Linked DNA regions of Kineococcus sp. NBC_00420. The protein of the gene in region 1 binds, or shares a complex with, the protein of each later gene. Links are inferred from orthologs where the notes say so. Each region holds a gene or a part of one and is shown on either strand. Other genes may lie near its edges. The genes, in order: tsaD, tsaB and tsaE.

Region 1 (3,081 bases):
TCCTCGTCGCGGCCGACGGCGCGGCCCGCGTGCTGGACGCCGAACCGGACCTGCTCCTCGGGGTCGGGTCCGCACGACGCAGCGACCACGTCGTCGAGGTCCCGGCCGGGTCGACCCTGCTGCTCTACACCGACGGCCTCGTCGAGCGCCGCGACGACGACCTGGACTCGGGGATCGAGCGGTTGCGGGCCCGCGCGTCGGTGCTGGCGGGGCCGGACCTCGGGGCGGGTCTGGAGTCGCTGATCGCCGACGCGGGTGGGGCGGGGAGCGACGACGTCGCCCTGCTGGCCGTCCGGTTCCACGCCCAGGACTGACCTACGATCTTCCCCGTGAGCGAGGAGCAGGTCGAGCAGGACGAACAGGTCGAGCCGGTCGAGAAGGTGCCCGTCGAGTTCGAGGGACGCATCGGGGTCGTGCACCCGATCACCCGCTACCACACGCCCGTCCTGCACCGCCCCTGCGCGCCGGTGACGTCCTTCGACGACGACCTCGTGCAGCTCGTCGCCGACATGTTCGCCTCGATGGACGCCGCCGACGGTGTCGGGCTCGCCGCGAACCAGGTCGGCGTGGACGCGCGGGTCTTCGTCGTCGACTGCCCGGACGACGACACCGAGGAGACCGGCGAGAACGTCGTCGCCCACGTCGTGAACCCCGTCCTCGTGCTGCCCACCGGCCGCAAGCGCCGGCTCGACCTCGACAGCGAGGGCTGCCTGTCGGTGCCCGGCGAGTACGCCGACCTCGCCCGCCCCGACACCGCGAAGGTCACGGGGTTCGACGTCCACGGCGAGCCCGTGACGATCGTGGGGAGCGGGCTGCTGGCCCGCTGCCTGCAGCACGAGTCCGACCACCTCGACGGCGTCGTCTACGTCGACCGGCTGCCCGCCGGGGAACGCGCCGAGATCCTGCTCGCGGCCGGGCTGGACGCGCCGCGGTGATCGTCCTCGGCATCGAGTCCAGCTGCGACGAGACCGGGGTCGGGCTCGTCTCCGAGGGGGTCCTCCTGGGCGACGCGCTGTCCTCGAGCATGGACGCGCACGCCCGGTTCGGGGGGGTCGTCCCCGAGGTCGCGGCCCGCGCGCACCTCGAGGCGATCGTCCCGGTGCTGCACCAGGCCCTCGACGACGCGCAGCTGCAGCTCTCCGACGTCGACGCGATCGCGGTGACCGCCGGTCCGGGGCTGTCGACGGCCGTGCAGGTCGGGCTGGCCTCCGCGAAGGCGCTCGCGTTCGCGCTCGGGAAGCCGCTCTACGGGGTGCACCACCTCGCCGGTCACGCGGCCGTCGACGTCCTGGAGCACGGGCCGCTGCCCCCGAGGTGCGTGGCGCTCGTGGTGTCGGGGGGCCACACGTCGCTGCTGCTGCTCGGCGACCTCGGCCGCGACCCGATCGTGCACCTCGGCGACACCATCGACGACGCGGCGGGGGAGGCCTTCGACAAGGTCGCGAGGGTCCTCTCCCTCGGCTACCCCGGCGGCCCCTCGATCGACAAGGCCGCGCGGGACGGGGACCCGCGGGCGATCCAGTTCCCGCGGGCGCTGTCCCGTCCCTCCGACCCCACCTACGGGTTCTCCTTCTCCGGGGTGAAGACGGCCGTCGCGCGCTGGGTCGAGGCCCGCGTCGACGCCGGTGGCGAGGTCCCCGTCGCCGACGTCGCGGCCAGCTTCCAGGAGGCCGTCGCGGACGTCCTGACCCGCAAGGCCGTCGCCGCCTGCCGCGAGCACGGCGTCGACACGCTCCTCGTGGTGGGCGGGGTGGCGGCCAACACCCGCGTCCGCGCCCTGGCCGAGGAGCGGTGCGCCGCAGCCGGCATCGAGCTGCGGGTGCCGCCGATCCGGCTGTGCACGGACAACGGCGCGATGATCGCCGCGGTCGGGGACCTGCTGGTGCGCGCCGGCGCGCCGGCGTCCGGGCTGGACCTCGGGGCGGACCCGTCGGCGCCGCTGACGGGGGCCCTGCTCGCCGGTCCCTGGCGCTGACGGCACTTCCCTGTGAGCCCGTTCGTTCCGGGGTGAGGAAGCTCCTCGAACGAAAGGCGTAGGACCCGTGGCGATCGACTACTCGAAGAAGGCTCCCGAACCCGAGAAGCCCGCGGGTGGCGGGATCTCGCTCTCCAAGGTCACGCTGACCAAGTCCACGCCCAAGGTGTCGCTGTCGAAGTCCGGCGGGGCCGGCGGGACGCTGCGCGTGCACCTGGCCTGGAACGCGCGTCCCGCGGGCGCCGCGCCGGCCGCGAGCGGCGGCTTCTTCTCCAAGCTCAAGGCCGCCGCAGCGCCGCAGGGCGGGATCGACCTCGACATCGGCGCGCTCTACGAGTTCACCGACGGGTCCAAGGGCGTCGTCCAGGCCCTCGGCAACGCGTTCCGCGACCGCGGCGACGGCGACCCGATCGTCTGGCTCGACGGTGACGACCGCACCGGCGGCGGCGGCGAGAACCTCTTCGTCGACCTGCGCGCCGCCGCGAAGATCAAGCGGATCCTGGTGTTCGCGTTCATCTACGAGGGCGTCCCGAACTGGGCCGCCGCGGACGCCGTCGTGACGCTGCACCCCGTCAGCGGTCCCGAGGTCGAGGTCGGCCTCGACGAGCACGACGACAAGTCGCCCATGTGCGCCATCGCCCAGATCGTCTCCGACGGCCGCGAGATCACCGTGCAGCGCGAGGTCCGCTACGTGCAGGGCGGCCAGCAGGCCCTCGACGAGGCGTTCGGCTGGGGCATGAAGTGGCGGACCGGGCGCAAGTAGGCGCCCGCGAGGGGGATCGTTGCCTCCCCGGTCTCACTCAACGACACCGAGGAGGCAACGATCCCACCCCCGCCCGGCTCCCCGCCCGCCGCCGAGGGCCGTCCGGCCGGGGAGCAGGATGCGCAGCGTGCGCCCACCCCTGCCGCCCTTCACCCGTGAGACCGCTCTGCAGAAGGTCCAGGCCGCCGAGGACGCCTGGAACACCCGGGACCCGCTGAAGGTGTCCCTCGCCTACAGCGAGGACTCGGTCTGGCGGAACCGGGACACCTTCGTCACCGGACGCGTGGCGATCGTCGAGCTGCTGGCGGCCAAGTGGGCCCGGGAGCTCGACTACGCCCTGCGG
Region 2 (2,975 bases), 330 kb from region 1 along the record:
GGTCATCACCGTGGCGATCTGCACGCACCGCACCGCCCACCCGGCGCTCCGGCTGGGGCGCAGGTCGTCGGCGTCGGCGCGCCCCACGCTCAGCAGCGCGAACACCGCCACGACGATCGCCATGTGGTCGTGGGCGACGTAGCCGAACCCCATGCTCCAGAACACCCAGGGCAGGTAACCGACGGCGGTGCAGACCCATCCGATGTGCCCCAGCCGACGGGTGAGGCTCAGGGCGAAACCCGCGGCCATGAGGACGAGGGCGGTCGTGGCGGTCAGCGACGTCGGCGGCGGCAGGTGCAGGGTGCGCCCGACGATCCCCGGGTGCCAGAACGCGGCGACGTGGACGTGCTGCAGGACGTGGTTCGTGAGCAGCGTCGCGTCGAGGAGGACGAACCCCGCCAGGATCCGGCGCAACCACGCGACCCGGGCGGCCGGGACGGCCGGGACCAGCCAGTCGAGGACCGTCACCGCGACCACTGCGCCAGGACCGTCAGCTCCGGCGCGCCGGAGGCGGTCGCGTCGCGCAGCCGCTGGGAGGAGCGGACGAGCCGCAGCCCGTCCAGCAGCGGGGCCGAGGGGTGCAGGGCCGCGCGGGAGCGCGCGAGGTCGCCCAGGAGTTCCGGGTGGTCGATGACGCGCAGCTGCTGGCTCTCCAGTTCGGAACGGGAGAGCCCGACCGACCCGGGGCTGAGCGCGACCCGCACGACCTCGCCGTCGGCGGTGATGCCCTCGAGGTAGGTGGAGACGACGGTGCCGTCGCTCGCCCGGGGGGTCGCGTACTGCGACAGCGAACCGAGCGGGAACCAGTCGTTGGTGTCGCGCAGCTGCGCGCCGAGCAGGACGGCGAGGCCGACGACGAGGACGAGCACCCGCCACGCCGAACGCGGGACGGACAACCGCGGCGGACCCTCGACCACGAAACCCCCTGCTGCTGCGTTCCCGACCGAGTTGCCGACCGAGCGGCCACTGTAGTGACCCGGCTACCCTGCTCGCGTGCTCCTGCTCGCGATCGACACGGCCACCGCCGGCGTGGCGGTCGCCGTCCACGACGGCGACCGGGTCCTGGCCGCCGCCCGCGCGGGGGACGCGCGCCACCACAACGAGGTGCTCGTCCCCACGATCGCCGCCGTCCTCGAGGAGGCCGGCCGGGAGCGGACCGACGTCACCGACGTCGCGGTGGGGGTCGGTCCCGGCCCCTACACCGGGCTGCGGGTGGGGCTGGCGACGGCGCGCACGCTGGCCCTGGCCTGGGGGGCCCGGATCCACGGGGTCTGCTCGCTCGACGTGCTGGCCGCGCAGGCCGTCGCCGAGGGATTGACCGGGGAGTTCCTCGTCGCCACCGACGCCCGCCGCCGCGAGGTCCACACCGCGCGCTACCTCGCCACGACCGAGGGGGTGCGGCGGACCGCCGGTCCCGACGTCGTCGCCCCGGCGTCGCTGACCCCCGACGTCCCCGTCGTGGGCGCCGGCACGCGGCTCTACCCCGACGTCCTCGGACCCGCCCGGGCCCCCTTCGACGCCGACGGTGCTGCGCTGGCCCACCTGGTCGTCGACACCCTCGCCGGCCGGGCGACGTGGGAACTGCTGCCCCCGGAACCGCTGTACCTGCGGCGCCCCGACGCGACCGAGCCGGGAGCGCGCAAGCGCGTCACGGCGTGACGGAGCACGACTCGGCGTAGCCTGTCGATCGATACAGCGGGAAGTCTCGACGAGGAGGTCTCCATGCCAGCGACGACGCCGGCCGCACCGTCCGGAACCGTGCTCGCCTCGGCCGTCAGCCGGGCGACCAGACGGCTGATGCCGATGATCGTGATCCTCTACGTCGTCGCGTTCCTGGACCGCACCAACGTGGGGTTCGCGACGAAGGGCCTCGAGCTGGACCGCGGCATCTCCACCGCGGCGTACGCGTTCGGGGCCGGGGTGTTCTTCATCGGCTACGCGATCTTCGAGATCCCCAGCAACCTCGCCCTGCAGCGGTTCGGCGCCAAGCTGTGGCTGGCCCGCATCGCCATCACCTGGGGCCTGGTGTCGGCGTCCTTCGCCTTCGTGCAGGGCGAGAAGTCGTTCATCGCCCTGCGTTTCCTGCTCGGGGTGACCGAGGCCGGGTTGTTCCCCGGCATCATCATGTACCTCTCGGAGTGGTTCCCCAACCGCGACCGCGTGCGGTTGTTCGCCATCTTCTACCTGGCCCAGCCGTTCTCGCAGATCATCGGTTCCCCGCTCTCGGGAGTCCTCATCGACGTGGGGAACGCCTCGGCCGGCGGCGTCACCGGGTGGCAGCTGATGTTCGCCGTGGAGGGCGCGCTGGCCGTGATCGCCGGCGTGGCCGCGATCTTCCTCCTGGTGGACTCCCCGGAGAAGGCGACGTTCCTGTCCGCGCCGCAGAAGACGGCCCTGCGCGAGGCGATGGCCGGTGAGGACGAGCTGCGCCGCAGCGACGGGCCCAGCGGGGTGTGGGCGGCCATGCGCAACGGCCGGGTCTGGTACTTCACCGTCATCTACTTCTGCCTGCAGATCGCGGTGTACGGGGTGACGTTCAACCTGCCGGACCAGGTGTCCAGCCTGGTGGGCCGCGACGTCGGCTGGCAGGTCGGGCTGATCGCCGCGATCCCGTGGACCGTCGGCATCTTCGCCTGCTACTACGTCGGCAAGAACGCCGTGACCGTGACCCGTCGCCGGGTCTGGGGCGCGTGGTTGTTCGCCAGCACCGGGATCTTCGTCTTCGGTTCCGCGTGGGCCGGAGCCAACGGGTACGCGCTGCTGGGCATCCTCTTCATCACGATCGCGGTGTCGTCGTTCCTCAGCATCGGCCCCATCGCCTGGTCCTTCCCGACGGCGTTCCTCACCGGACCGGCCGCCGCGGCCGGCATCGGGCTCATCAACTCCCTGGGCAACCTCGGGGGTTTCGTCGCCCCGAACCTTCGGGAGGGGATCGTCGGCGCCACCGGCTCCGACGCGCTGGGGATCGCCGCGCT
Region 3 (2,934 bases), 330 kb from region 1 along the record:
ACCCCGCGATCGTCTTCGGTCCCGGCCTGGACGGGGAGGCCACCGCCGACGACTGGGCCCAGGCGGCCGGGACGATCTCCTGGGAGATCGTCACCCGCATCGGCTCCCGCGTCCCGCGCCGCTACACCGGCCGGCTCGCCGGGGTGCCCGCGTGAGGGCGGCGCTGCGTCCCGCCCGCCGGCACCGCCCCACGGTGCGCGGCGAGGAACTCCAGTCGCTGACCGGCGAACCCGTCGAGGTCGAGACCGACGACGGGGTCCGGCTGCACGTCGAGGTCGACCCCGCGGACCGCCCGGACGCGCCCACCGTCGTGTTCCAGCACGGCTACGCGCTGACCGCGGACAGCTGGCACTTCCAGCGCCTGGCGCTGCGCGGGCGGTACCGCCTCGTGCTGCCGGAACTGCGCGGGCACGGCCGCTCCGCCCGCGGCCCGGCCGGCCCGGTCACCATCGCCCGCCTCGCCGACGACCTCGGACAGGTCATCGACGCGGTCGCCCCGGACGGGCCCGTCGTGCTCGTCGGGCACTCCCTCGGCGGGATGACGGTCATGGAGCTGACCGTCCGCCGCCCCGACCTGCTGGACCGCCTCGAGGGGGTCGCCCTCGTCGCCACCAGCGCCGGCGGGATGGCCGCCGTCGACCACGGACTGCCGATGCTCGGCCACCACCTCGTCCGCTGGGCCGAACTGGCCCTGGAACGCGCCGCGGGCCGGACCGACGTGCTCGAACGGAGCCGCCGCGTCGGCGGGGACCTCGAGCAACGTCTCGTGCGGCACTGGAACTTCGCCGGACCGGTCACCCCGGAACTCCTGCGGCTCGCGGCCCGGATGATGGCCGGGACCCCCGTCGACGTCATCGCGGACCTGCTGCCCGCCTTCGGCACCCTCGACGAACGCGAGGCGCTCGCCAACCTCGCCGGTCGTCCCGTCCTGGTGCTCGCCGCCGAACGCGACCTGATGACCCCCGCGGCCCACGGCCGGGAGATCGCCGAGGCCGTCCCCGGCGCCGAGCACGTCCTGGTCCGCGGGGCCGGGCACCTGCTGATGCTCGAGCACCCGAGCGTGGTCACCGCCCGGTTGGAACGGTTGCTGGAGCGCGTCGGGACCCGGCGGGGCCTGCCCGCCGACGAGGTCGTCGTCCCGGTGCCCGCACCCCGCACCCGCCGGAGGCGACGGTGAGCCGGCGGTGAGCGACGTGGAACTCGTCCTGGCCGCCCCGGAGGACACCGTCGCCTTCGGTGCCCGGGTGGGCGGCGCCCTGCGGGCCGGTGACCTCGTCCTGCTCTCCGGGGACCTGGGCGCGGGGAAGACGACGTTCACCCGCGGTCTCGCCGACGCCCTCGGCGTCCGCGGTCCGGTGACCTCGCCGACGTTCGTCATCGCCCGCGTGCACCCCTCCCTCGTGGGCGGGCCGGAACTCGTCCACGTCGACGCCTACCGGCTCGGCTCGCTCGCCGAGGTCGACGACCTCGATCTCGACACCGACGCGCAGGACGCCGTCACGGTGGTCGAGTGGGGCCGCGGGCTCGTCGAGGGGCTCACCGGCGACCGACTCGAGATCGACCTGCTCCGCCCGCACGGAGGGGTCCCCGGCGTCGAGGGCGAGGAACCCGTCGAACCGCGCCGGGTCCGCGTCCGGGCCGTCGGTGCCCGCTGGGTCGGGGTGGACCTCACGTGAACCTCAGCGAGACCACCGACGACGAGCGCGTCCGGGGGTTCTCCCGCCGCCACGCCGCACGCCCCCGCGTCGGGGTCCTCGTCGTGCACGGGTTCACGGCGACGCCGCTGACCGTCGCCGGCTGGGCGGAGGAGTTCCACGCGGCCGGGTTCGACGTCGAGGTGCCGCTGCTGCCCGGCCACGGCACCACCGCGCACGACTGCGACGCGAGCACCTGGGCCGACTGGCTCGGTGGAACCGCGGCGGCCCTGGCCCGGCTGGAGAACGAGTCCGTCGTGGTCGCCGGGATCTCGATGGGCGGCGGCCTCGTGCTGCGGTTGGCGCAACTGCACCCCGACCGCGTCCACGCCGTCGTCCTGGCCAACCCGGCCGTCGGGCTCGACCCGCTGCGGGCGCTCGCCGTCCAGACGCTGGGGCGGGTCCTGCCGACCTGGCCCGCGATCGCGGGGGACCTCGCGGACCCCTCGGTGCGCGTCCTCGCCTACGACAGCACCCCGTTGCGGGCGTTGGTGTCGCAGGCCGCGGGCTGGCGCGACGTGCGCCGCGACCTGGCCCGGGTGCGCCAGCCGGTGCTGCTGCTGCGGTCCCGGGTCGACCACGTGGTGCCCGCGTCGTCGTCCCGGACCGTCCTGGCCGGGATCTCCTCCCGCGACGTCACCGAGGTGGTCTACGCCAACAGCTTCCACGAACTCACGTCGGACGTGGACTCGCCGTCGGTGTTCGCGGAATCGGTGCGGTTCGCTCGCCGCGTCGGCGGCTGAGGCGTTCCAGGGGGAGGAACGCGGCCCAGCAGACGACCGTCGGCAGGAAGTGGATGCCGAGGGTCAGGTAGGTCGAGAGGTGGAACACCACCACGGCCCCCAGGGCCGCCCAGAGCAGTCGGCGCCGCAGGAAGAGGGCGACCGGGGCAAGGAACTCGCAGCAGAGCACCACCCACTGCACGGCGACGAGGAACTGCGGGACCTCCAGCAGCAGGCGCGACACCGCGTTCCCACGGCGGGTCAGTGCCCACACCGTGACGGCGCCGTCGGCCCACGCCGCGGGGGTCCCGCTGCGGACCCACTTGCTCACCGCGGAACCGGTGTAGGTCATCACCGTGGCGATCTGCACGCACCGCACCGCCCACCCGGCGCTCCGGCTGGGGCGCAGGTCGTCGGCGTCGGCGCGCCCCACGCTCAGCAGCGCGAACACCGCCACGACGATCGCCATGTGGTCGTGGGCGACGTAGCCGAACCCCATGCTCCAGAACACCCAGGGC

Evidence for each region.
Region 2: the proteins of tsaD (region 1) and tsaB are in contact, whole or in part, in a solved structure (PDB 4WQ4), measured with the Escherichia coli proteins. The link is inferred for Kineococcus sp. NBC_00420 from one-to-one orthologs.
Region 3: the proteins of tsaD (region 1) and tsaE are in contact, whole or in part, in a crystal structure (PDB 6N9A), measured with the Thermotoga maritima proteins. The link is inferred for Kineococcus sp. NBC_00420 from one-to-one orthologs. Residues at the interface, in WP_004082750.1 of Thermotoga maritima: Cys10, Asp11, Arg49, His50, Leu82, Gly84, Gly135, Gly136, Glu154, Thr155, Leu156, Asp157, Asp158, Ser159, Glu162, Asp165, Lys166, Arg169, Leu170, Tyr175, Lys213, Thr214, Leu217, Tyr218, Gln221, Arg222, Asn324; in WP_004082108.1 of Thermotoga maritima: Leu37, Gly38, Lys46, Lys57, Val59, Lys60, Ser61, Thr63, Phe64, Thr65, Leu66, Met67, Val69, Pro71, Tyr82, Arg83, Leu84, Asp86, Asp88, Phe89, Asp93, Ile128, Asp130, Glu131, Arg134.

Annotation. Positions count from the first base shown.
Region 1 is NZ_CP107930.1:3,399,104-3,402,184, forward strand. The notes cover bases 22-2,953. They hold tsaD (tRNA (adenosine(37)-N6)-threonylcarbamoyltransferase complex transferase subunit TsaD), read left to right. Parts: upstream 22-931; coding sequence 932-1,975; downstream 1,976-2,953. Other genes in these bases: OG218_RS16705 (SpoIIE family protein phosphatase), read left to right, coding at 22-314; def (peptide deformylase), read left to right, coding at 330-935; OG218_RS16720 (tellurium resistance protein), read left to right, coding at 2,043-2,738; OG218_RS16725 (nuclear transport factor 2 family protein), read left to right, coding at 2,857-2,953. Outside these bases: more of OG218_RS16705, read left to right, coding at 1-21; more of OG218_RS16725, read left to right, coding at 2,954-3,081.
Region 2 is NZ_CP107930.1:3,731,734-3,734,708, forward strand. Bases 1-2,826 are described here. They hold tsaB (tRNA (adenosine(37)-N6)-threonylcarbamoyltransferase complex dimerization subunit type 1 TsaB), read left to right. Parts: upstream 1-993; coding sequence 994-1,659; downstream 1,660-2,826. Other genes in these bases: OG218_RS18445 (hypothetical protein), read right to left, coding at 1-468; OG218_RS18450 (hypothetical protein), read right to left, coding at 465-917; OG218_RS18460 (MFS transporter), read left to right, coding at 1,723-2,826. Also shown: more of OG218_RS18460, read left to right, coding at 2,827-2,975. UniProt on the Escherichia coli protein: Required for the formation of a threonylcarbamoyl group on adenosine at position 37 (t(6)A37) in tRNAs that read codons beginning with adenine.
Region 3 is NZ_CP107930.1:3,728,972-3,731,905, forward strand. What follows is about bases 150-2,934. They hold tsaE (tRNA (adenosine(37)-N6)-threonylcarbamoyltransferase complex ATPase subunit type 1 TsaE), read left to right. Parts: upstream 150-1,193; coding sequence 1,194-1,676; downstream 1,677-2,934. Other genes in these bases: alr (alanine racemase), read left to right, coding at 150-155; OG218_RS18430 (alpha/beta fold hydrolase), read left to right, coding at 152-1,177; OG218_RS18440 (alpha/beta hydrolase), read left to right, coding at 1,673-2,437; OG218_RS18445 (hypothetical protein), read right to left, coding at 2,367-2,934. Also shown: more of alr, read left to right, coding at 1-149. UniProt on the Escherichia coli protein: Required for the formation of a threonylcarbamoyl group on adenosine at position 37 (t(6)A37) in tRNAs that read codons beginning with adenine.